Regions from separate parts of the Chryseobacterium sp. NFX27 genome, predicted to be linked through region 3. Evidence: riboswitches for the same ligand, from Rfam matches in the RefSeq annotation. Region 3 holds a riboswitch; each other region holds the start of a gene.
What was found. A riboswitch is a leader RNA that binds a small molecule or an ion and turns the genes downstream of it on or off. The one in region 3 is predicted to bind cobalamin.

Region 1 (6,095 bases), on a different contig from region 3:
ACCCCGAAGACTGTATAAAAAGAGAAACAGAAGAGGAAACAGGCTATAAAATCTCAAAAGTAGAAAAAGTATTCGAGGCCTATATGTCTCCCGGTTCCGTGACGGAAATCCTGCATTTTTTTATCGCTGAATATTCTCCGGAAATGAAGATCGCAAACGGCGGCGGACTTGAAGAGGAAGGTGAAAATATTGAAGTTTTAGAACTTTCTTTTAATGATGCTCTTGCTATGATAGACCGTGGAGAAATAATGGATGCCAAAACCATCATGTTACTGCAGTATTTGCGCATTAAAAGTATCGTATAGAAATCAGACGACAGGATCACCTCTAACCTTGTTCCGGCTTGGAAACGAGGATGGCACACTCAAAAACAACGATATGAAATATATCTGTGATCATCGATCATTAAACTATCTCAAATAGGATGACAATTAAGATCATCAGGATACTCGCTGCCGCAGCTATTCTGATTTTCAGTATTCTGATGCTGAAAACGATCTCTCAATATACCGGTTTTGATAAAAATGCTGGCTTTCTCTTGTTTAAACAGAAGGTGGTCAGCAATCCGTATTGGATGACATTTTTTTATATTCACATTTTTTCAGTCACGCTTTGTTTGTTGGCTGGACTCACTCAGTTTTCAAACCGTTTTTTAAGTGAAAACAAAGCACTTCACAGATGGATAGGGAAAATTTATGTTTACAATATTCTGACCATCAATGTTCCGGCGTGTTTTGTCTTGGGATTATTTTCAAATGGCGGAGTCATCGGAATTACAGGATTTATGCTTCAGGATGTTCTGTGGGCTTATTTTACGACTGCTGCCGTTCTCTTTATTAAAAAGGGAAATATTGCAGAGCACAAAAAATGGATGATCCTAAGTTATGCAGTTACTACCACCGCTATCACTTTCAGGATCATAAAAAATCTGTTCTATCAGGAAAGCCGGCATGACTATGAGCTGTTTTACGGACTGAATGTCTGGGTTTCCCTGATTTTCAATCTTGCGGCAGCCTATTTTATTATCAGAAGTCAAACATTACCGCTCAAACCTTACGTTCATGATCAAAATAATAAATGAAATAAACAGCAACAATGCATAGGACACAACGAAGATCAAGCCATTCAAGACTGTTCTGTGTTGAGATTTTGCTGTCCACCGGTTAAAAAACCGCATCATCAGATAAGATAATCCAGCCAGGATCAGTAAAGTAAAAATAAAAAAAACAAAGCCCGAATCCATAGATATTAATTTATACCAAAACTATTATTTTAAAATTTAAAAACATCATAAGATCTCTAAATTAAACTCAGGATCAGAATATTTCCGAATAAAGCCTACAATAAAATATGAAAAAATTAGTATTTACACTTTCATTGGCTCTTTCTGCAATGGTTTTTAGGACAGAAAATGGTTCGCTTTTATTTCAGACAGCTGAACCGATGTAGAAGGAATTCCAAATTTTATCAGCCTGTCAATAATATTTTCGAGGTGGGAACTGTCTTTTAAAACACACTCAGCAATGAGGCAGTATTCACCTGTGATCCTTTTACAGCTGATGATCTCCGGAAACATTTTCAGGTGATCGATAAATATTTTAAACTCATCATTTTTAAACTTCAGATGAATAATAACTTTCAGGCTGTATCCGAGAAGGCCATAATCAATATCTACTGTAAAACTTTTGATAACACCGGTGTCGGTAAGGTTCTGCACCCTCTCTTTTGTGGCAGACTGAGAAAGGGAAATTTTGCGGCCTATTTCGGCATAACTCAACCTGGAATTTTCAGTCAGCAACTTCAAAATTTTATGATCAAATTCGTCTAAAACTATTTTCATTGTATTTCTTATTTAAATCCGTAGAAACAATCAAAATTATAAAATTTTACCCTTAAATTCATTTTAAATTTATACACAATACACAGAAATTTGTCATAAAAAAATGACAACAATCGAATTTTCAGACCATGGAAGTACACCATTTGAAAAACTTATCGGCCACAACCCAGAAATATTACACCACTGGAACAGACTTGAAGAGACTTTCTTTAAAAATACAAGTTTAGACCCTGACCTGCTGGAACAGGTTCGAAGAACACTTGCATTTGGCAATGGCTGTGAATACTGTATGGTAAAAGGCGGAAGACCCGATTTCAACCAGTCAGATCTTAAAATTTCTGTGGCGGTAAGCTTCGCAGAGCTGTTCTATAAAGATCACCGTTCCATACTCAAAAATCATTTCAGCATGTTGAGAGAATTCTTTTCCGAAAAAGAAATTTCGGAGCTCTGCACGTTTATCAGTTTTATCAGCGCTTCCCAGAAATTGGGAAAAATATTTAATCTGACAGAAGAATATCAAAAAAATGCAGTGGTGGAAATGGAACAATTGAATTTATATAAAGATTGAAAAATTGAATGATTTAAAATCAGCATTCGTTTTCGGGTGCTGATTTTGTTTTTAAATACTTACCCCATGAATATTTTTAACCTCGGCCATCACAAAAGTACTATGTGCACTTCCGATGGAGTCTAATGAACCCAGCTTATTGAATACAAAATCCTGGTAATGTTTCATGTCTCTTACCTGAACTTTAAGGAGAAAATCGAAATCTCCTGAAATATTATAGCATTCGGCAATTTCATCAATCTGTAGAATATCTTCCACAAACTGATTTCCTACGGAACGGTCATGAATTTTAAGTTTAATCTGGCAAAAAACAGTAAATCCCCGGTTCAGTTTTTCTGCTTCAAGAACCGCTGCATAATGCTTGATATATCCCTCCTGCTCCAGTCTTTTCATCCGTTCAAAAACAGGTGAAGGAGAAAGATTTACTTCTTTTGCAATCTCTTTTACAGTCAGTTTAGCATTCTTTTGCAGGATCCTGAGCAATTGAAGATCCCTATCGTCAAGTCTTTCCACAGAATAATATTCTTTTTGAGGTTATGTTTTTCAAATTTACAGAATTTTCAACTTCAAAACCGGTATTAAACCAAATTATATTCTGAATTTATAATGCCAAGCCAATCAATTCACTTTAATCAATACCTTTGATACAGATTTTGTTCTTTAACATCCTTCATCAAACAGAAGAGGTTTTACATAACGTAGATTAATAGGGAATCGTGTGAGAATCACGAGCTGTCGCGCAACTGTAAGTAACACATCAAAAGTTTTTATCAGGGAATATCCACTGCAACAGCGGGAAGGATGATAAAACCGTTACAAGCCAGGAGACCTGCCTGTTCTGAATTGACAATGCTTTCGCGGACTGAAGCTTTTAAGTCATACAGATGATACTTTGAACGTATTGGGTTTAAAATTTAAATTGATTTGATTTTAAACGCAAAGATTTTTTTATGATGACTTCTTATTTTAAGGAGCAAAGAACTGCAACTTTGTCACTGATGAAGCTTATGGGTAAAACTTCCGCTTCAGCAATTCAATGTATTGATTAAGTCTTTGTCCTCTTAGAATATAAAGTATGTTGAAGTAAAACTTTGCGTCAAAAAATAAATATTTAAGCCAACTCTCTTATTTGAAGAAAAATTACGTCCTAATTGTATCTCTTCTATTTCTAAAAATCACTTTCTTCGGCGGCATTGTGAAGCATCTCTAAGAACTTTACATTATTATTTAATTAAAAGTTAAAAAGAAAAATGCAAACACACCTACTTGGCTATCCGCGTATTGGTAGCAACAGAGAACTCAAAAAAGCCTGCGAACAGTATTGGTCAGGCAAAGCAACACTAAATGAACTCCTGGCAACCGGGAAAAACATCAGCCTTCAAAACTGGAAAATTCAGCAGGAAGCAGGAATCGATCTTATTCCCTGCAACGATTTTTCTTATTATGATCAGGTTCTGGATATGACTCTGACTGTCGGGGCCATTCCGGAGCGCTACAAAGAGATTGCTTCAAGAGCCTCCGGTTCCGAACTTGATCTGTATTTTGCAATGGCAAGAGGCTATCAGAAAGACGGTCTCGACATTACCGCCATGGAAATGACAAAATGGTTTGACACCAATTACCATTACATTGTTCCTGAATTTCAGAAGAACCAACAGTTCGGATTATTCTCCAAAAAGATCATCAGTGAATTCATCAGTGCAAAAGAAGCCGGAATAAATGCCAAGCCTGTGATCTTAGGTCCTCTTACCTATCTTCTTCTTGGAAAAGAAAAAGAAGAAGGTTTTGACAAGCTCGATCTGATAGAAAACCTGCTTCCGGTATACATTGAGATTTTAAAAGAGCTGGAAAACCACGGAGCCACCTGGATTCAGTTTGACGAACCGTTTTTAGGCCTGGATCTCACCGGAAAAGCAAAAGAAATCTACCAGTCTGCTTATGCTGAAATCAGAAAACAGTTCCCGGATCTTATCTTTATTCTTGCTACTTATTTTGAAGGTTTAAAAGACAATCTTTCATTGGCGGCTTCACTTCCTGCGGATGTTCTGCATATTGATCTTGTACGCTGTCCTGAACAGCTGGATGAGGTTTTAAATACCATTCCACAAACTTTAAGCTTATCCTTAGGTATTGTAGACGGAAGAAACATCTGGAAAAATGATTTTGAAAGATCTTTAAGCTTCATCGAAAAAGCAGTACATGCAATTGGTTCAGAAAGAGTTTTTATAGCCCCTTCCTGTTCACTCCTCCACTCACCTTTTGACTTGGATCTTGAGACCAATGAAAAGACATTATCTCCTGAAATTAAGCAGTGGATGGCTTTTGCCAAACAAAAAGTTGATGAAGTTGTTGCCTTGAAAAAGCTGGCATCCGGAAAAGCAGATTATCAGGCTTTACAGCAGTATGCCGAAAATAAAAAAGCAATTGACACCCGCAAAATCTCAGCGTTGATCCATAACCAGGAAGTAAAAGACCGCGTAGATGTAACAACTGTAGATGATGCCAGGAGAAACAGTCCATTCAGCATAAGGAAAGAGGAACAGCAAAAAGTTTTGCAGCTTCCTCTCTTTCCAACAACAACTATCGGCTCTTTTCCTCAAACTAAGGAAGTAAGAGCATGGAGATCAAAATTTAAAAAAGGTGAACTGACTGCCGGGCAATATGATGATCTTCTTAAGAAAGAGACAGAAAGAACGATCCGCTGGCAGGAAGAAATCGGCATTGATGTTTTAGTTCACGGAGAATTTGAGCGTAATGATATGGTGGAATATTTCGGGGAACAGCTTTCAGGGTTTGCTTTTACCCAAAACGGATGGGTGCAGAGCTACGGAAGCCGCTGTGTAAAGCCTCCGGTGATCTATGGTGATGTGCACCGACCGCAGCCGATGACTGTTTACTGGTCCCAATATGCTCAGTCTTTAACTCAAAAATGGGTAAAAGGAATGCTTACAGGTCCTGTGACGATTCTTCAATGGTCTTTCGTGCGTGACGACCAGCCCCGTTCTTTGACTTGTAAACAGATTGCACTGGCCATTCGTGATGAGGTAAATGATTTGGAAAAAGCAGGAATCAGAATTATTCAGATTGATGAGCCGGCGATTCGAGAAGGCCTTCCGCTGAGAACATCTGACTGGCAAAATTATCTGAAATGGGCGGTTGAGGCCTTTAGAATTTCAGCAAGCGGTGTTGAAGATGCAACGCAGATCCATACGCATATGTGTTATTCTGAATTCAATGACATCATCCAGAATATTGCCGATATGGACGCCGATGTAATTACGATAGAATGTTCCAGAAGCCAGATGGAACTGCTGAATGCTTTTGCAGATTTCAAATATCCGAATGAGATAGGTCCGGGCGTTTACGATATTCATTCGCCGAGAGTTCCGTCAAAAGAAGAAATGGTTGAATTGCTGAAAAAAGCACAAGCTGTTATTCCCGCTCAGCAGCTTTGGGTAAACCCTGACTGTGGATTGAAAACCCGCCATTGGGATGAAACTGAAAAGGCATTGATTGCGATGGTAGAAGCAGCAAAAGAAGCAGCAAAAGCTTTTGATAAAGAAGAGAATTTAGCTAATCAATAGTATTGGGGCAGGAGTTTCTAAGCTCCTGCTTTTTTTGTTTTGGTCAAATATTTATAGCATTTTTATCACTACTTTTCCTTTTGCATGGCCACTTTCTACATAT
Region 2 (6,095 bases), on a different contig from region 3:
CACCCTAAAAACCGTTGGGTTGCTTCAGCTGATGATCCAGAGCGGAATTCTGGTTCCGGTACATCCAAGGTCTGAAATGTTCTTCTTCGAAAAGATTATGACGGATATTGGTGACAATCAGTCGATAGAAAATCATTTGTCAACCTACTCGTCAAGACTTAAAAAAATGTCCGGGATCATCCGTGAAGCTGATGCCAACACACTTTTGCTAATTGATGAATTCGGAACCGGATCGGATCCTGAACTTGGGGGTGCCCTTGCGGAAAGCTTCATGGAGTATTTCTATGACAAAAAGAGTTTCGCCATCATTACCACGCACTATACGAATATCAAACTGGTGATAGAACAGCTTCCGAATGCTGAAAATGCAGCGATGCTTTTTGATGAGGAGACACTGGAACCGATGTATAAGCTGGAAGTAGGACAGGCAGGCAGCTCATTTACTTTTGAAGTAGCTGAGAAGAACAGAATTCCGAGATTTATCATTCATGCCGCCAAAAAGAAGGTGGAACATGATATTGTCAATCTTGATAAGACGATCGTAAAACTTCAGCAGGAAAAATTTGAGGTTGAAAAACTGAAAACCGATCTTGCCGAAAGGAAGGAATCTGTGGAAGACAAACGCGACAACCTTCAGAAGCTGAACGAGCAGCTGCAGCAAAAGCTTTTCAGCTTCCAAAAACTATATGAAGAAGAACACCGAAAGCTTCAGTTTGGAAATAAGATTGAAACGTTTATCGACAGCTACGTAAAGGGCAAATCGAGAAAAGACGTTGTAAAGGACTTTGTGAAACTGCTGGAACAGGAAAAATTCAGAAAAATAGGCGCTGATAAAGATGAATCGAAACGTCTTCAGGTTGTTAAAAGAAAGATCACACAACAGCTTAAAAAGGAAGATGTAATCGAGAAGATTGCTGAAACCAATGAAAAGCTGGAAGAAAAACGTAAAACCGACCGTGCCGTCTGGATGAAAGAAGGTCAGCGTGTCCGTATTCCGGGAAGTACCAGTGTTGGAACCATTGAGAAAATTTCCAAGAATAAAGTGATCGTGAACTACGGGACTTTTAAAACGACAATTAATGCAGATGAGCTGGAAAGGATCTGATGATTTGTAAATTTACAGCTTAAAACTTATAAAAATAGCGCTGATTTTTTCAGCGTTATTTTTTTTAACAATAAACAGCTGTGATATATTTAAACATAAAATATGCAGATGAATTTTTATTATTTTTGAATTATGATTAAAAGCCTTACGGTACTTTGGATTTTTTATAGAAAATTAATAATTCCTGCCGTCTTATTTTCTTTTTTGGCCTTATTTTTAAGTCAATTCAATATTGAAAATTTTGGTCTGTGCTTTTTTCTGATCTTTCCTCTCCTCCACTTCTATATTTATGATATAAGGCTTAAAGATGAATACTTTTTTTATGCCAACTTTGGATTTTCAAAATGGTTTTTGTGGGGAATCACTTTATCATTAAGTTTAATTATTAAAATTGCTGCCAAATTCCTATGAGCAGGCTGCACATTGACAGTGTCACCAAATCTTTTGGTGGAAGAAAAATCCTGCAGGACATTTATTTGAGCTGTGAAACCGGAAAAACCACAGGTATTCTCGGCCCGTCAGGCAGTGGAAAATCGACCCTATTAGAAATCATCTTTGGAACAATTAAAGGCGATACACAGTTTGTCAAACTTAATGACACCATTCTTAAAAACCAGTCCGACAGGAAAAATAAAATCGCCTATCTGCCACAGCGATCCTCTTTTCTTCCGAAAGAATGCAAAATCAGAAAGCTTATTCCTTTATTCTGTACCAGGGAAAACACAGAAAAGCTTTACGACCTAAAAATGATACAGCCTTTTTTAAATAAAACCTCAAGAAACCTTTCAGGCGGTGAGAAAAAAATTGTTGAAACATTGATCATCACCTATTCTGATTCAGAGTTCGTGATACTGGATGAGCCTTTCAGCGGAGTTTTCCCAAAAGCCGTGGACGAAATGGAAATAATTATTAAAAGCCAGACACCAAACAAAGGAATCATCATCTCCGATCATAATTATATGAGCATTCTAAATATGGCTGATGATACTTATCTTCTCTCGGACACTTATCTGAGAAAGGTAAAAGATCTTAAAGAACTGCAACAATTTAATTATCTTCCTAAAAATTAAGAATTTTATCATTTTAATTAAATACCATTATATTTTATTAAACAAAAAAACATTTAATTTATATATTTGAGGGATCAAAAAATTTCATCAAATGATTTCCATCAACAAAGCATTGTACCTCTCCGCTTTCAGTCTTTTTTCCGTAGCATTTGTCAAAGGACAGAATAAAGTTCCTTTTGGTGTTGTAAAAGCTGAAGAAGGCTATGCCAACGTACGTGTCCACAAGGATGACTACAGAAAAATTGTAGATAAGATCCGGATGCGTAAAGGTGATGTATTTGTTTATGTAAAACCTGCTCCGGGAGAAACGGAATGGGTATGGATAAAATATCCTGAAAAGCAGGATGATGAAAAACCTTTTGTGAGATATGAGAATCTTGAGAAGGAAGGAATGGTCAACAAGGAGCGTATTGCCTTTATAGACCAGCTTCCTCAGTTTACTCCTTCTAAATCCAAGAACGGAAAATCACTGATCTTCACAGACAACAGTAATCCGAAAATACCTACTTCACAGAGAACCAAGGTAGTTATTGATGTTTATCCATCCAATGCCGGTTATAGAAAGCAGGAAAAAGATGCTGATGGAAAGATCCTTACGATTGATAAAGTAAAGCCCTGGGGGATCAAAAACGGGCTTCCGGAAGGGATGACGGAGATTAAATCCATCAGAGTTCAGCAGCCGGGAAGAGGCTCAGTATTTGTAAGGGAAGCTATTAAAAATATGTTCCAGCCTACCATGGATTTCAATAATGTTGGAGTAACGGCTCTTGACAAAGATCATATTTATCTTTATATGATCAACGGCTCGGGTGAGAACAGATATGTCACGCTTTGGACCATCAAGGAAGGACGCGTGATGAGCCAGATTATCTACAATAGTCCGGAATAATTGTCATTTTTCACTTTAATATTCTTATTTTTGCACTGAAAAAGTTAACGCTAATTCATCACAGAAACTGGTTCTGCTTAACGCAGATTAAAAGGGAACCGTGTGAAAATCACGGACTGTCGCGCAACTGTAAGTAACTGAAATCTTTATCAAGGATCCACTGTGCAGGGCACGGGAAGGAGATAAAAGATGTTACAAGTCAGGAGACCTGCCTATTTCTTTAAACAAGAAACTTTCGCGATTTGAAGTTATTGATCTGATGGACTGCTTCAGGAATTCCTATAATTCCTGTCACTGTTCTGTTATTTTGATCTATTTCATTTCGCATTAATTAATAATGAAATATGACTACAGAAGAAAGAATTGCAGCATCCGAAACCAGCATTTTTAAAGCGGTTTTCCCCAACACTACCAATCATTACGATACTCTTTTCGGAGGTACTGCCATGCAGCTGATGGATGAAGTAGCTTTTATCACGGCAACCCGTTTTGCAAGAAAAAGAGTGGTAACCGTGAGCAGCGATAAAATTGATTTTAAAAAGCCTATTCCCGCAGGAACTATTGTAGAACTGATCGGAAAGGTATCCTATGTCGGAAAAACAAGTATGAAAGTGAATGTAGAAATCTATACAGAGCAGATGTACTCTTATGAAAGAGAAAGAGCCATTGTAGGTGATTTTACTTTTGTGGCTATTGATGAGTTTAAAAAACCGATCAGAATAATGTAAATAAATAGTTTCGGGCGGCCTTTGGCCGCCCGAAACTATTTATAAGGTATAAATACAATTGTATTTATAAAAATTGTATTGCATTGATAAGTTAAAGGCCTTTATTTATCTTAAAAAAGAACGGCAATTTAAAAATCTCAGTTTTGCTTTGAGATAAATCTACCGGACAACTTTTTCAGTATCCAAACTTCGGATCAGTAATGCCTCAAAAGCCTCTCCCATCTCATCTGATGCCCTTCTAATAGCATTTTCCAGCATATTTCTGATCTGCTTTTCAGTAACACCTGCTTCCGTCCAGCTTTTTCCTGAAGTGTGAGAATTTAAGATAAACGGCATGATACGGTCAATGGAACAGGCAAAAATAGCGTCCGGTGTTTTTTCTTCCTCAAATTCAAGCCATAATTCAAAAAACTCGGTCTGTAAAGGTTCATCCAGGATTCCGAAGATTTTCTGCGCTGAAATTTTTTCCCTTTCAAATTTCCCTACCATCGCTTTTTCATCAAAAAGAAAAGTATCTCCTGCTTCTATCTCCACTAAATCATGAATAGAAAGCATTCTTATAACTCTTAAAAGATCAATATCTGCACGGTTTTTAGCATATGGATAAAGAATCTGCGCCAAAATAATGATCTGCCATGAATGTTCGGCTGTGTTTTCCCTTCTTGAATCATCGGCATTATAATTTCTTCTCTGTACGTTTTTCAGGGCATCAACTGCCAGGATAAAATCGATCTCCTTCTGTATTCTCATTTCTATTTATTATACTATTAATATTCGGTTGATTTTTTAACCACCCACTTGTTATTAATCTTTTCTCTTATGGTTACTTTTGGAGGTTCTTCACTGAAATCTCCAATTTTTTCGTAAACCAGATCTAATCCTTTATTGGGAATCACCTGATATTCGTAGGTGTAATGTAAGGAAGCCCCAGATCTGGCATAAGTGGTCAATCGTTTCCGCTTGGGATCTACATCAAACATTCCCTGGTAGGAACTGGCAATTTCAGTAAGTTCTTTACTCAGGACGAATTGTTTCTTCGTGGAATTAAAAACATACACATCAAAGGAAGCGCTGCCATAGTTTCCGCCACTACCGTTTCTTATGCCTACATCTTCTGTCCCGTCAAAATTAAAATCTCCAAAAACCAGAGGATCATCGTGGACCATTTCGTGAGTTAGTGTTACTATACCAGTGTTGGACGGCTTTATTCCTTCTTTAAAATACATGATAAAATCTCCGGAAGCAAGAGTCTGCAGCTTCTCTCCACTTTTACTGAACAGTATGATAGCAGCTTTATTCCTACAGGCATCAGTCTGACATTCTTCAACGGTAACCTCTGCATTATACTTCTTGGATGCATCTTCAATGGCAAAACGATATTGCCCGAAGCACACAGGCCCGAGCAACAGCAGCGTATATAAAGACCGGTAAAAAAGAGATGTATTTATCATTTGGTGTACATTAATTGAAATCCGTACAATTGAAAACAAAAATACGAATCATCAGTCACAATTTGTTATTTTTTCGGTTGATTTTAAATTTATTCTCAATTATATAAATTTCAACTTAAAATTTATTAATCTGAAAATCAATACTTTAAACTATTTATTTAAAAAATTTCACTACTTTGTATTGCATATTACCATTTTAATTACATATCTTTGTAATGTAAAATCGGAATAGGTTCATCTAGCTAGGAACATTATTCTGAAACTATAACTAATTAACAAAACTTATTAAAGATGAATACTGAAAATACCAAAGCGCAAATGCGCAAAGGAATTCTGGAATTCTGTATTTTAAGTCTCATCAACCATCGTGAAATGTATGTTTCCGACCTTATCGATGAACTTAAAAAAGGAAAACTGGATGTAGTGGAAGGAACCCTCTATCCTCTCCTTACAAGACTGAAAAACGGCGAGTTCCTTTCCTACAGATGGGAAGAATCTACAGGAGGACCACCAAGAAAATATTACCAGATTACAGAAAAAGGAAAGCTTTTCTTGGATGAACTTCAAAATACCTGGGCAGAGCTGACAGCGTCAGTAAACCAAATTACTCAAAAAATTTAAAAAACAAAGCTATGAACAAGACACTCTCAATAGGACTCGCAGGTTTTTCTTTCACTATAGAAGAACACGCATATATAAAGCTCAGCGATTACCTGAATGCACTGAGAAGCTCATTGGATGCTTCAGAGGAGGAGGAGGTAATGCATGATATAGAAATAAGAATGGTAGAAATCTTCAGAGATTCTTTAGGAAAACGTGAAGTTGTAAATGATTCTGATGTAGAAAGAGTAA
Region 3 (6,095 bases):
ACCTCTTCACTATCACTTTTACAGGCTGCTGTTCCCAGCAGAACCGAAGATAGAAGTACCGTTCTTAAAATATGTTTAGTTTTTCTTTCCATTTTTGATCTGATTATTTATATAAAAAAGCAAAATGAGCCGGGATATTTCCACCTTCAGTTTTCCACTTGAATTTTCCGGTCTTGTCGAAGCAGTATACATATCCGGTGGTCACATAATTTTTTGCATCCGCCAGATAGACATCTTCTGTATAAGGATTTACAGCAATTCCGTACGGAGCCTTGATTTCATCAACATATGGCTGGTCAATAATTTTATTGGAAATGATCTGCTCAGTTTTTACATCGATGATTCCGAAGGTTTTGACGTAAGTATGGGTATTGTAATTAAATTCATTGCCATAGTAATAAAGCTTGTCATTCACGATCGTCATTCCACTCACAGCAACGTGAAAGTCTTTTTTCACTGTTCCGGTCGCAGCATCTACAAGGAAAAGACTGGATGGAATATTGTAGTAATCTCCTCTTGAACTCACATATAAATCTCCGTAATTGTCCTTTTTAATACGGTGAAGGTTAATGGCTACATCAATTTTTTTGATTTGTGTAAAGCTATTCAGATCAATAACGGAAACGGTTTTATCATAATTCGGGAACCTATATCCTCCGGAATTAGCTACAAAAAGTTGATCTCCCATTACCTCTATTTCCTCAGGCTGATATCCAACCACAACCTGTCTTTCGATGTTGAGCGATGTGGTATCAATTTCCACCACTTTTCCCGGTGGTGAGTTCGGATTCAGCTCAACGGGGCCGGCATAGCTGCTGGCATAGACTTTATTGCCTTTAAAAGCCAGATAACGGCAGTTCTGCAGCGGTATGGTCTTGATCCGTTTGGCCGTTTTGGCCTCCAGTACTTCAATTTTATTGGAAACATTTACGACCACATACATTTTGCTTCCGTAGATCATGATATGATTTCCTACATCACCAAGCTCTTTTACCACATTCGGATTGATTTCTCCGTAAATATTCTTGCGGTACGTTCCTGTAGCATAATCGAAATAATCGAGTGTACATTTATTGCTGCCCATATTTCCTTCATTCAGAAGATAAAAACCTTTAATGGGTGTATCTTCTCCGTTACTTACCTCCTTTGTCTCCGAGGGAACCACATGGTCATCTGTCCGGCATGAGAACAGAAAGAAAAGAGTAAAAGCCAGCAGGCAAAAGTTGATTTTTTTCATAATGTAAAGCTTACAATAAGTTTAAAATTTCTTCCGGGCATCGGATAATTCCTGACCACATCATAGTATTGATTAAGCACGTTATTGACCTCAAAACCGGCTTTAATCTGGTGAGAATACCAGTTGAATTTTTTCTGAACGGATAAATCATGGGTGTACCACGGCTGAAGATAATTAGCTTTGATATTATTCAGCTGCGCGTCATAACGTTCTCCGGTGTACATAAAGCTGTAATTGAAACTCCAGTCTTTATAGTCTGCCATCATGGTAAAGGTCAGGGCATGCCATGGCACATAGGAAATCTGGTCACCGAAATAATCATCGCTTTTATCAGTATAGTCTCCGGCACGCTGATAAGTATAGCTTACCAAAGGTTTCAGTTTCAATTTATTAATATCAAATTCAGCCTGAACATTTACGTCAGCACCCATAATTTTCACTTCACCTAAATTCACCATCATCCATCTGAAAAGATTGGTGGTAGGAACAGCGATAATCTTGTTTTCAACTTCATTATAATAACCATCCACTTTCACATAGATTCCTTTAAAAACTTTATGATCATAGAGTTTCTGGTAGGTAAAACCGGCATCGTACTGATTCGTGTATTCCGGTTTCAGCATCACATTCCCGATCATTGTATAATACAGATCATTGAAAGTAGGCATTCTGAACACCCTTTTGTAGAAAGCCCGGACGGTGAAATCTTTTGATTCAAAGGGCTGATAGCTCAGGAAAGCGGAAGGAGTCCATTCGGTTTTATCAGGAGATTTTGAATTCATTTTCACATCTTCATGCACAAAAGTTCCGAGAACGCTTCCTAAAAATTTAAACCGGCTCCACTGATAGGTTGTGGCAAAAGAAACGAGAGAAGTATAGCGTGTGGGATATGAAAAATCCCTCAGACTGGCATTGAGATTATTATACTGAAAATCAAAGCTTGCACTTACATCCCAGTTTTGATTAATAGAATATATATTGGAATTGGAAAAATAGAGTTCCCTCTGAACATAAGAATTATCTATTGGCAGAGCTGTATTTGCTATATCCACTGTATCTAAAAACCGGGTATAGTCATAGGCAAATTTAGCTTTCAGTTGCGTTTCAAATTTTGGAAACAGCTTTTTGCGGAAACTGGCCTGAACAAAGTAGTTTTCATCCAGCATCTGCTGGCCTTTAGGCTTGAAATTATTATTAACAATGGCCGTGGGAACTCCACGATCTGAAATATAGCCATAACCGCGTACACTCCAGCTTCCATCATTAATTGTCCCGTTTAAAGCAGTTTCAAAACGTTTGGCACGGATATAGGAATCATACCTTCTCGCAATGGTATCATTGGCAACAGATCCGTCAGAGTTTTTCTTTTCATATTTAAACTTATACAGTCCGTCACTCTGTACAAATTCCGAACTGAAACTTGCCGAAACTCTATCGGAAAGCTTCTGTTCCAGGCGGAAGGAAGGATTAAACAAACTGATGGAACCTAATTTCAGCTTAAGCATTAAATTGGTTTTCTGATCTCCTTTAAAAACAGGGGTTTTAGGCTGAAGATAAACAGATCCGGCAGATCCGAAATCCTTTGCAGGCTGGAAAATTTCACTTTTCTGGCCATTATATAATGAAATAGCTTCAAGATCATCCAGTGAAAATTTTCCAAGATCCACGATTCCGTTCTGAACATTTCCCAACTGAATACCGTCATAGAAAACGCCTACGTGCTGGCTTCCCATACTCCGGATATTAACTGTTTTCAGACCGCCCATTCCGCCATAGTCTTTGATCTGAACTCCCGAAAAATACCGTAAAGCATCAGCTACCGACTGGCTGTTCAGCCTCTCAAGCTGTTCCCCGGAAAGTACCTGTGCAGGAAGAATTTCTTTAAAATCTTTTTTGTAAAGCTGGATAGGAAGAATGGTTTTCTCCCTGATGGTGTCTCCGGATTGTGAAAATATAAGTTGAGATGTCATCACAAATAATGCAATAACACTTTTTTTAAACTGGGAAGCAGTACATTTTCTGACCATTAGCTCATTGAGAATAATGCTGACGCTAATGGATATAAGATAGCAAAGATAAAGCGCAGCCGTTACTGCACAGAATCGTTGTTGTCCTAAGCTTTATTCCACGAAAGCATCAAACGTTGATCTTCTGGCAGGTCTTCTGACTTACTCCGTTTTTGAAATCCTTCCCATTAAAAAAACAGTGGATATACTTTTCAAAAACTTTGATGTGGAGCTTACAGCAGCGGGTCTGTCCCGGATTTTCACCGGGTTCCCTTTTAAGTGCTTTTTACAGCGCACCAGATTCCGGCAAAGATAGAAAATAACTTAATATATGCAATAACGGCATAATAAATTAATTCTCAACACTATGAAAAACAGCAGACAGTTAAAATATATGAAAAAGGTGGCTTCGAGAACCTCAGCCACCTTTTTTTTAGAAAATATAATGAAATAAACAATTATTTCTATTGCAATAAACTGTATTTGGTGGCTGAGGCTCTCGAAGCCACCATGATATTAAATTCCAAAATTGATAAAAATACTGAATCTGGATTTTGCTTCAATGTCGCCTCCCGCCAGATTGGAATAAGCAGGCAGCATGACTTCACCGCCCAGACTGAATCTTTTATAGGAAGCTTCAAAACCGAGCTTTCCATATAATGCACTTCCTGCCGTGTTCGGCAAAACCTCATCAAACTGTTTGTTTTTATCATACACTTCGCCCTGAAGTCCGGCTTTGGCAGAGAAAATAGTTTTTTCATTGGCCACAAGCTGGTAAAAACCTGTCGCTGCATAATTCCATTGGTTTCCGAAACGGTAATTCTTTTTATTTTCGGTTTTTACTGTATAATCTGTATTGACCAGTACAGCCAGTTTATTCTTTTGAAATTTATAGTTCAAGGCAGCCTGATAATCCCAGCTTCCCGTTCCCAATTGAAAACTTGGATTGACACCGGAAACTCCTTTTTCGTCAAATTTTCCTAAAGGAATTTTTATTCCCAAGCCACCATTGAACTGATGAAAATTATCTTTGGAACTGATGATCCGGTAAATTCCCATCAGGTTCAGATCTCCGAGGCCATGAATATTGATATGGCCCTGCATTGTTTTTTTCTCATGAAAATGGAATGGCAGGCTGGCATATACCGATAATTTTTCCGTCAATGGAATTTTTCCCCATACCTGCAGGGTATTGAAGTACTGATCCTGGGTGAGGTCTTTTACAAAAAGGTTTTCTTTGGCTTTATAATGCTGGGCAAAATATTTGAGCCCAATAAACTGAGGATTCAGCAAAGACTCAAAACCGGAAGAACCGTTGCCTGCTGCACAGCCGCAAGCATCACAGTCATCCAGTACGACTCTGTTAACATCCTCTGCAATATACATACTGTCGTTAACTGTTTCAGCATGGCATATAAATGATAATGCCAAGCTGAGGATAAAGATTATTTTATTCATGTTCATCATGATCATTCTGCAAATTTTGGATTAGAAATAAAGCTTTTATCGGATAAGGTTTTCAAAAAGGCGATGATCAACTGCTTTTCCTGGGTGTTCATCGCTATTCCGACATGTCCGTTTTGTTTCAGCTGCGGATCGAGATTAGGGTTATCCTCCACATTATCTGAATAGAAATTCAGGACCGCTTCCAAGGTGTAAAATCTTCCGTCGTGCATATAAGGTGCGGTAAATTCTACATTTCTGAGACTTGGAACACGGAACTTCATCCAGTCAGTTTGATCAAGGGTTACGCGATGACGTCCCGCATCTTTGAACTGGGTATTATAATACATTCCTGTATTCCTGAAACTCTCATCTGTAAATAATTCTCCGCTGTGACACGAGGCACATTTCTGGCCAAAAAGAGCCATTCCCTGAGATTCTTCAGAGGTGAACTTTTCTTTTCCCTGCTTAGCTCTGTCATATTTCGAATCTGCAGAGATCATGCTTACCATAAACTGCGATAAAGCTTTCAGTATTCTCTCACCGGTTATATTGTCGTCACCATACGCTGCCATGAAAAGTTTTTTATATTTCTGATCATCCTTCAATTTAGAAATCACCTCAGGTATCGAACTGTCCATTTCATTCACGTCCGAGATCGGAATGATGGGCTGTTCGTTCAGATTATGGATCACACCATCCCACATATACCTTTTCAGAAATGCCATATTCTGAATAGGTGGTGCATTCCGGATTCCGATCCTGTCATCAACTCCGTGGCTCACGGTATGACCATGGTGGGTAAAAGCATTTTCCTGAATATGGCAAAAGCCGCATGATATGGTATTATTTCTGGAAAGCCTTCCTTCATAAAATAAATTTCGCCCCAGCTCTACTCCATTTTTAGTCACCGGATTGCCGGATGCATCGAACGTCATTTCAGGAAAGTAAGATGGAAACTGCAATGAATAGACCTCATCTTTTTCCAGCGGCAGGATTACCTCATCTGAACATGAAAAACAGTTCAGAAAAGCAATGATTAGCAGCATTGTTTTTAATAAAATCCTAATCATTGTGAACGTGGTCTACTTTAAACATTACCGTAAGGTTATTCGTAACATCCACCAAATGCTGGCTTGAGCCCATCATCATATTGTTTTCTGTAGTGAGGGAAAGCGTTTTACTACCACTGAGAAACTGATTAAGATCTGCAAGAATGTGGATGGAGGGTCTTATCTGAGTCGTTACTCTGGCTGTTGTAGGAAGGTTCAACGTAATTTCCCGGTAAAGATCCGGAGTATTATTAGCCGTTACATTTCCCATATTTCCCGTATGATTCATGAATTCTGTATCTGCGGAAGCTGTTCCATATTTCCCCTCCAGCTTTACAAAGACATAACCGGCTGCCC
Region 4 (6,095 bases), on a different contig from region 3:
TGCGGAACCCTTTCAGTAGGATGATAAGGAATAGGACTTGGTGCAACGGTTTCCCAGCCTTCTTCAACAGGGATCTGCAGGTTATTCCATGTGGAACCTTTTCTTCCGGCGTGGGCAAGCTGGATCCCAATTTTACTTTCTGAACGGGAATGGACAAAATCGACAATTTTTCTAAGTTCTTCTGCCTGCTCATCATTCCAGATTCCCATACAGTGGTTGGTAATTCTTCCGCGTGGCTCTACTCCCGTAGCTTCAACCATGATAAGGCCTGTACCGCCCTGAGATCTGCTTCCGTAATGGACAAAGTGGAAATCATTAGCCAATCCATTCTCGCATGAATACATACACATGGGAGACATTACCCATCTGTTTTTCAATTCTATATTTCTAAATTTTATTGGTGTATATAACATTTTACTTTTTTGATTTTCAATTTAATGATGAATAAAAAAAACATTGTCGAAGTGATGAAAAAGAAGTAAATTTGGCCCCCTTTTTAGTCTTACTAATATATGAAAAAAGACATACAGATCAGTTACGAGCATTTTAAAAACAGCAGTGAACTGAACGATATAGAAAAAACCTTATTTGAAAGAGCAATACAAGCCCGTGAAAATGCTTATGCGCCCTATTCGAATTTCCTTGTAGGATGTGCCGTCTTACTGGAAAACGGTGAAATTTACTCCGGTAACAACCAGGAGAATGCAGCCTATCCATCGGGACTCTGTGCAGAAAGAACGACTCTTTTCTGGGTAGCAGCCAATTTTCCGGATGTTAAGGTGAAGAAAATCTTTGTCGTGGGAGGTCCTAAGGAATTTCATGAGAAAAATCCTCCGATTCCACCTTGTGGAGCCTGCCGGCAAAGCTTAATAGAATATGAAACGAAACAGAACGAAAACATTATCCTTTATTTTTCAAGCATGAATGATGAAGTGGTAAAGGTGCATTCTATTAAAGATCTGTTGCCGTTCTATTTTGATTCATCGTTTTTGTAAAGGTGTAATTTTGTGAATAGTGAATTTTGCTTCGCAAGTGAATGGTGAATTAAAGTTTTAAGAACCAAGAATCAAGATTTCAAATACCAGACTTTTGTCAATGGTCAATTTTATTTACAAGTGAATTGTTAATATTGACCATTCACAATTGACTTTTTGTCTTTTTGTGCAATAAATTTAAAAAGTTATCTTTGCAAAAATTTTGGTTTCCAGCATTTTGGAAATAATAGGGAATTGGGTGTAACTCCCAAACTGTCCCCGCAACTGTAAATCGCAATAAGATTTCTGTAAAAAACCACTGTTCATACGGGAAGGTACAGAAAGCGAAAGTCAGGAGACCTGCCAGAATTATAACTAAAAACGTTATTACTTTCGGAGGAAAAGTAAAATAGTATGGATATAAAAAGATCTTTATTACTGCTTTGTTCGTCTTATGGCAGCTTTCTCTTCGGACAGGAGAAAGCGGTTGACACCATTTATATTTTCGACAGCCAGATGAGCAAGGTGAAACTTTTTCATCCGGTACGCACGCTCACTCCAAAAGATCTCGAAAAAAATTCAGCCAATCTTTCTGAAATTTTACGCTTTCAGTCTTCTATTTATGTGAAAGAAAATGGACGTGGGGCTGTTTCTTCGCCTTCATTCAGGGGAACAACAGCTCAGCAGACTGCTTTTGTATGGAACGGGATCAACATAAATTCCAGCTTTTTAGGCCAGGGAGATGTGAATAATATTCCACTTTTCGGATATGATCAGATTGATATAAAAGCTGGCGGAGGAAGTGTTGTTTATGGCAGTGGAGCTGTTGGAGGAAGTATTCATTTAAATAATATCCTGGATTTCAACAGGGGTTTCAAGGCTTCTGTTTATTCGGAGGCGGGCTCTTTTGATACGTATAATAATTTTCTGCAGGCTTCTTTCAGCAATGATAAATTAAGTGTTAAGGTTTCGGGAAGCTATTTCACAAGCCAAAATGATTATAAGGTCCCTGAATTTATCGTAGGAAGTACTGGATTTCACAATATTAACGGAAAATACTATAACACTTCGGTCAACATCGGAGCTTCTTATAAAATTGCTGATCACCAGACCATTTCATGGCAGAATCAAATGTTTGATGCATCACAGCATTATCCTGTTTTTGAACAAAATGGCACTAAAACAAAATATAATGCACAGACTTTAAGAAGCTTAATTGCATGGGATATCAATAAAAGTACTCTTTCGAACAGCTTAAAAGCAGCTTATACGGAAGATAATTTCCAGTATTTTTCAGGTCTTAACCAACCTAAAGCAAGTGGCGCAGAGGGAAAGAACTACATTTTCAAAAATGATTTCAACTATTTCATCACTCCAAAGATCAACATTAATGCGATTGGGGAATTCCAGGTGAATAAGGGTGAAGGTTATCAATCCGGAATTGGCAGCATCAGCAGAAATGTAGGTTCTTTATCCGGCTTAATCAGGTATTTTGCCACTAAGGAGCTTCGTTTTGAAGCCGGGATCAAGAAGGATTTTGTGGAGGATATTTCTTCTCCCCTTCTGTATTCGTTTTCGGGAAAATGGGATGCTTTACAATGGTATCGTATGGGAGTCAATTTTTCAAGAAATTTCAGATATCCTTCTTTTAATGATCTTTACTGGCAGCCGGGAGGAAATCTGGACCTGCTTCCTGAAACATCCACGAATATTGATATGAACCACGAGTTCAGCCTGGGAGATTTTAAAATAACATTAAGTCCTTATTACATGGACATCAAAAATCTCATCAACTGGCTTCCTACTCCCTATGGATACTGGGCTCCTGTGAATACATACAGGGTTGAATCTTACGGATTGGAATCACAGGTTCAGTGGAATAAGAAATTCGGAAATCATGCTCTGAAGCTGGATGCAGGGTACACTTATTCAAAATCTGTCAACAAGAATACTCAAATGCAGATGATGTATGTTCCGATACATAAAGCTGTCGGAAATATAGAGTATGGCTATTCATTCCTTAAGCTATACGCACAGGGGCTTTTCAATGGTCTTACCTATACGACTACGAACGAGCAAAGGTCTACAGCTATTGATCCTTATTTTATTTTAAATACCGGAATTTCTGCCGCACTTTTCAAGCGATACACTTTAGGATTTAAAGTGAACAATGTCACCAATACGGTTTATCAGACGGTGTCTCTGTATCCGATGCCTAAGAGAAATTACAGTATGTATGCAACTATTAATTTTTAAACTTAAAAATATTATGAAACTGAACAAAATTCTACCTCTTCTTTTTGCTTTTACACTTCTTTTGGGCATCGTGTCCTGTAGCAGTGATAATGATGATGAGCAGGAAACATTCTATGGCAACGGTTTTTTAATCGCTAATGAAGGTACTTTCGGAAAACCTGAAGGTGACGTAACGTTTGTAAGTGCAGACCTGAACCTTAAACAGGATAATGTTTTTTCCCTTAATAACGGAGGAGCAAAATTAGGTGACGTTTTACAGATGGTTGCTTTCAATGGTGAAAATGCTTATCTGCTATTGAATAACTCTAATAAGATCCAGATTGCAAACCGCTATAATTTTAAAGCGAATGGCGAAATTACCGCTGAACTTAATGCTCCGCGATATATGGCTTTTGCCAACAACAATATTTATGTAACGAATGATAAATATTTAGGTGCCAAGTATGTAAGCATCTACAAAGCTTCAGACCGTTCTTTCATCAAAAAAATTACTTTCACCGATGCTGCTGAAAGAATTGTAGAAGCGGGAAACAATATCTTTGTACAGAATGCTTCATTTGGTTTTGGAAATAAGATTACTTACATCAATACTTCTACCAACGATGTTCAGTCTACGATCACGTTGCCGGCAGGAAACATCAATAAGATTATTTCCAGCAACCAAAATGTATATGCTATTGCTGCAGGAACTGCTGATTCTTATATTTACCAGATCTCAAGCACGGGAAGCATTACAAAGACCACTACTTTAACAGGTATTGCCAATGCTACGAACCTTGAAATTGCCAATGGTAAGTTTTATTTCACTTCCGGAAAGGATGTGTACAAGATGGATATGAGTGCTGCAACAGCACCTACATCACCGCTGTTTACTGTAGCCAACAGTGTTGATGCGTATTCTGCTTTATATGGATTCAGTGTAATCAATGACAAAATTTTCACTTCTGATTCCAATGGGTTTACCCAAGCCAGCAAAATTGTAGTTTACAATACTTCAGGCGCTATTATCAGGTCATTTACTACAGGTATAGGCTCAAATTCAGTTTATGCAAACTAAGACATTAATACTTCGGTATTATCTATAAATTTTATTTTTTTTCATCATTTGTGTTTTTTTTCAGGCCGCTTCTCCGAAGCGGCCTGATTTTGTTTTCAATGATTAAAAAGGCTACGGCGGGACAAAGTCCCGCCGAAGCTTTTTATATATTCTAAGTTTAATTATACTTCAATCCCAATTTCTCAGCTTCAGCAATAACAAACTTTTCAGCTTCTTCCTTGTCATTGGGGATCTCGCCTTCAAGGATGGCTTCTTTTACTTTTTCTTTAAGGATTCCGATCTCTTTTCCCGGTTTCAGATCAAACATCTGCATGATTTCTTCTCCTGTGATTGGTGGCTGGAAATTACGCACCTGATCTTTTTCTTCCACTTCTTTGATCTTCACCGCTACATATTCGAAGTTTTTCTTGAATCTGTCCTGCTTTTTAGAATTTTTGGTTGTAATATCCGCTTTACACAGGGTAAACAGATCTTCCAGATCTTCCCCGGCATCAAATAAAAGTCTCCTTAATGCAGAGTCTGAAGCATCATCGGTAATAAGGGCAATAGGACGTGACGAAAGCTTCACCATTTTCTGAACATATTTCATATCACTTCCCAACGGCTGTTTCAATCTATGGAAAAGGGTCTTTACCATTTTTGAGCCTAAAAACTCATGCCCATGGAAAGTCCATCCTGTTCCTTCTACGAATTTTTTGGTTGGCGCTTTACCGACATCATGCAACAATGCGGACCAGCGTAACCAAAGGTTATCCGTATGCTCTGAAATATTGTCTACAACCTCCAGCGTGTGGTAGAAATTATCTTTATGAGTCTGCCCTTCCACTTCTTCCACTCCTTTCAGCTCGATCAGCTCAGGAATGATCAGTTTCAAAAGTCCTGTCTCTTCCATTAATCCCAATCCTACAGATGGTTTTTTGGACATCATGATCTTGTTGAACTCAACCATGATCCTTTCCATAGAAACGATCTTGATCCTTTCTGCCTCTTGTTTTATAGCATTCAGTGATTTTTCTTCAATAATAAAATTTAATGTTGAAGCAAAACGAACGGCTCTCATCATCCTCAACGGATCATCAGAATAGGTTTGAGCAGGTTCCAAAGGGGTTCTTAGAATTCCTTTTTCCAGATCTTCAACGCCATTGAAAGGGTCTATCAGTTCTCCGAAATTAGCTTTATTTAAAGAAATTGCCATAGCGTTGATGGTGAAATCTCTTCTTTTTTGGTCGTCTTCCAGTGTTCCGCCCTCTACTTCCGGCTTCCGGCTGTTCTCAGTATAGCTTTCTTTTCTGGCCCCTACAAATTCCAGCTCAAGATCTTTATATTTAATCATGGCTGTTCCGTACGTTTTGAAGACAGAAACTTTTAATTTGGGATCAATATCATTCGCAACAGTCTGTGCCAGCTCAATACCGCTTTGCTCTGTCACAAAATCGATATCAGTAGATGCTGTCCTTTTCATCAGAAGATCGCGGACATAACCGCCGACAATGTATACCGACTGATTGTTCTTTTCCGCAGCATCAGCAATGATCTTGAACAGTTTTAAATTTTTATTTTGGGTAAGATTAATTTTCATCATTAAATAAGTCGTCTTTTCTAGCTATATATTCTCCATTAATCATGCAGATCAGGAAACTTCTCCGGCATTTTTAATATTGAAGACTGCAAAGATAGAAATTAAAAAAAAGAAATCCTGCCGATATATATTGACAAGATTTAAATTGAAAGAATTATTACATGATTTTATTCACGAAGAACCTTAATCCTGTTATCATTCCATATTTTTATCACTGAAGAACCTGAAT

Region 1: linked by a shared signal. The riboswitch ahead of metE (5-methyltetrahydropteroyltriglutamate--homocysteine S-methyltransferase) and the one ahead of J4Q03_RS08220 (TonB-dependent receptor plug domain-containing protein) in region 3 are both predicted to bind cobalamin.
Region 2: linked by a shared signal. The riboswitch ahead of J4Q03_RS06515 (acyl-CoA thioesterase) and the one ahead of J4Q03_RS08220 (TonB-dependent receptor plug domain-containing protein) in region 3 are both predicted to bind cobalamin.
Region 4: linked by a shared signal. The riboswitch ahead of J4Q03_RS15965 (TonB-dependent receptor plug domain-containing protein) and the one ahead of J4Q03_RS08220 (TonB-dependent receptor plug domain-containing protein) in region 3 are both predicted to bind cobalamin.

Annotation. Positions count from the first base shown of each region.
Region 1 is NZ_JAGEKK010000002.1:286,993-293,087, reverse strand. It holds gene nudK (GDP-mannose pyrophosphatase NudK) at 1-305, shown strand, start outside; gene J4Q03_RS03920 (DUF2306 domain-containing protein) at 425-1,081, shown strand; gene J4Q03_RS03915 (Lrp/AsnC family transcriptional regulator) at 1,400-1,840, opposite strand; gene J4Q03_RS03910 (carboxymuconolactone decarboxylase family protein) at 1,944-2,408, shown strand; gene J4Q03_RS03905 (Lrp/AsnC family transcriptional regulator) at 2,460-2,921, opposite strand; cobalamin riboswitch at 3,076-3,259, shown strand; gene metE (5-methyltetrahydropteroyltriglutamate--homocysteine S-methyltransferase) at 3,659-5,992, shown strand; gene J4Q03_RS03895 (NADP-dependent oxidoreductase) at 6,044-6,095, opposite strand, start outside.
Region 2 is NZ_JAGEKK010000004.1:194,377-200,471, forward strand. It holds gene J4Q03_RS06500 (endonuclease MutS2) at 1-1,105, shown strand, start outside; gene J4Q03_RS06505 (ATP-binding cassette domain-containing protein) at 1,513-2,175, shown strand; gene J4Q03_RS06510 (hypothetical protein) at 2,267-3,064, shown strand; cobalamin riboswitch at 3,116-3,294, shown strand; gene J4Q03_RS06515 (acyl-CoA thioesterase) at 3,409-3,792, shown strand; gene J4Q03_RS06520 (HD domain-containing protein) at 3,952-4,542, opposite strand; gene J4Q03_RS06525 (XAC2610-related protein) at 4,560-5,243, opposite strand; gene J4Q03_RS06530 (PadR family transcriptional regulator) at 5,535-5,864, shown strand; gene J4Q03_RS06535 (PspC domain-containing protein) at 5,876-6,095, shown strand, end outside.
Region 3 is NZ_JAGEKK010000006.1:3,557-9,651, forward strand. It holds gene J4Q03_RS08210 (cell surface protein) at 1-92, opposite strand, end outside; gene J4Q03_RS08215 (YncE family protein) at 104-1,237, opposite strand; gene J4Q03_RS08220 (TonB-dependent receptor plug domain-containing protein) at 1,234-3,264, opposite strand; cobalamin riboswitch at 3,374-3,559, opposite strand; gene J4Q03_RS08225 (transporter) at 3,760-4,701, opposite strand; gene J4Q03_RS08230 (cytochrome-c peroxidase) at 4,713-5,735, opposite strand; gene J4Q03_RS08235 (MbnP family protein) at 5,752-6,095, opposite strand, start outside.
Region 4 is NZ_JAGEKK010000015.1:68,381-74,475, reverse strand. It holds gene namA (NADPH dehydrogenase NamA) at 1-413, opposite strand, end outside; gene J4Q03_RS15970 (cytidine deaminase) at 513-995, shown strand; cobalamin riboswitch at 1,182-1,356, shown strand; gene J4Q03_RS15965 (TonB-dependent receptor plug domain-containing protein) at 1,389-3,230, shown strand; gene J4Q03_RS15960 (YncE family protein) at 3,244-4,287, shown strand; gene J4Q03_RS15955 (CCA tRNA nucleotidyltransferase) at 4,445-5,866, opposite strand; gene J4Q03_RS15950 (L-threonylcarbamoyladenylate synthase) at 6,034-6,095, opposite strand, start outside.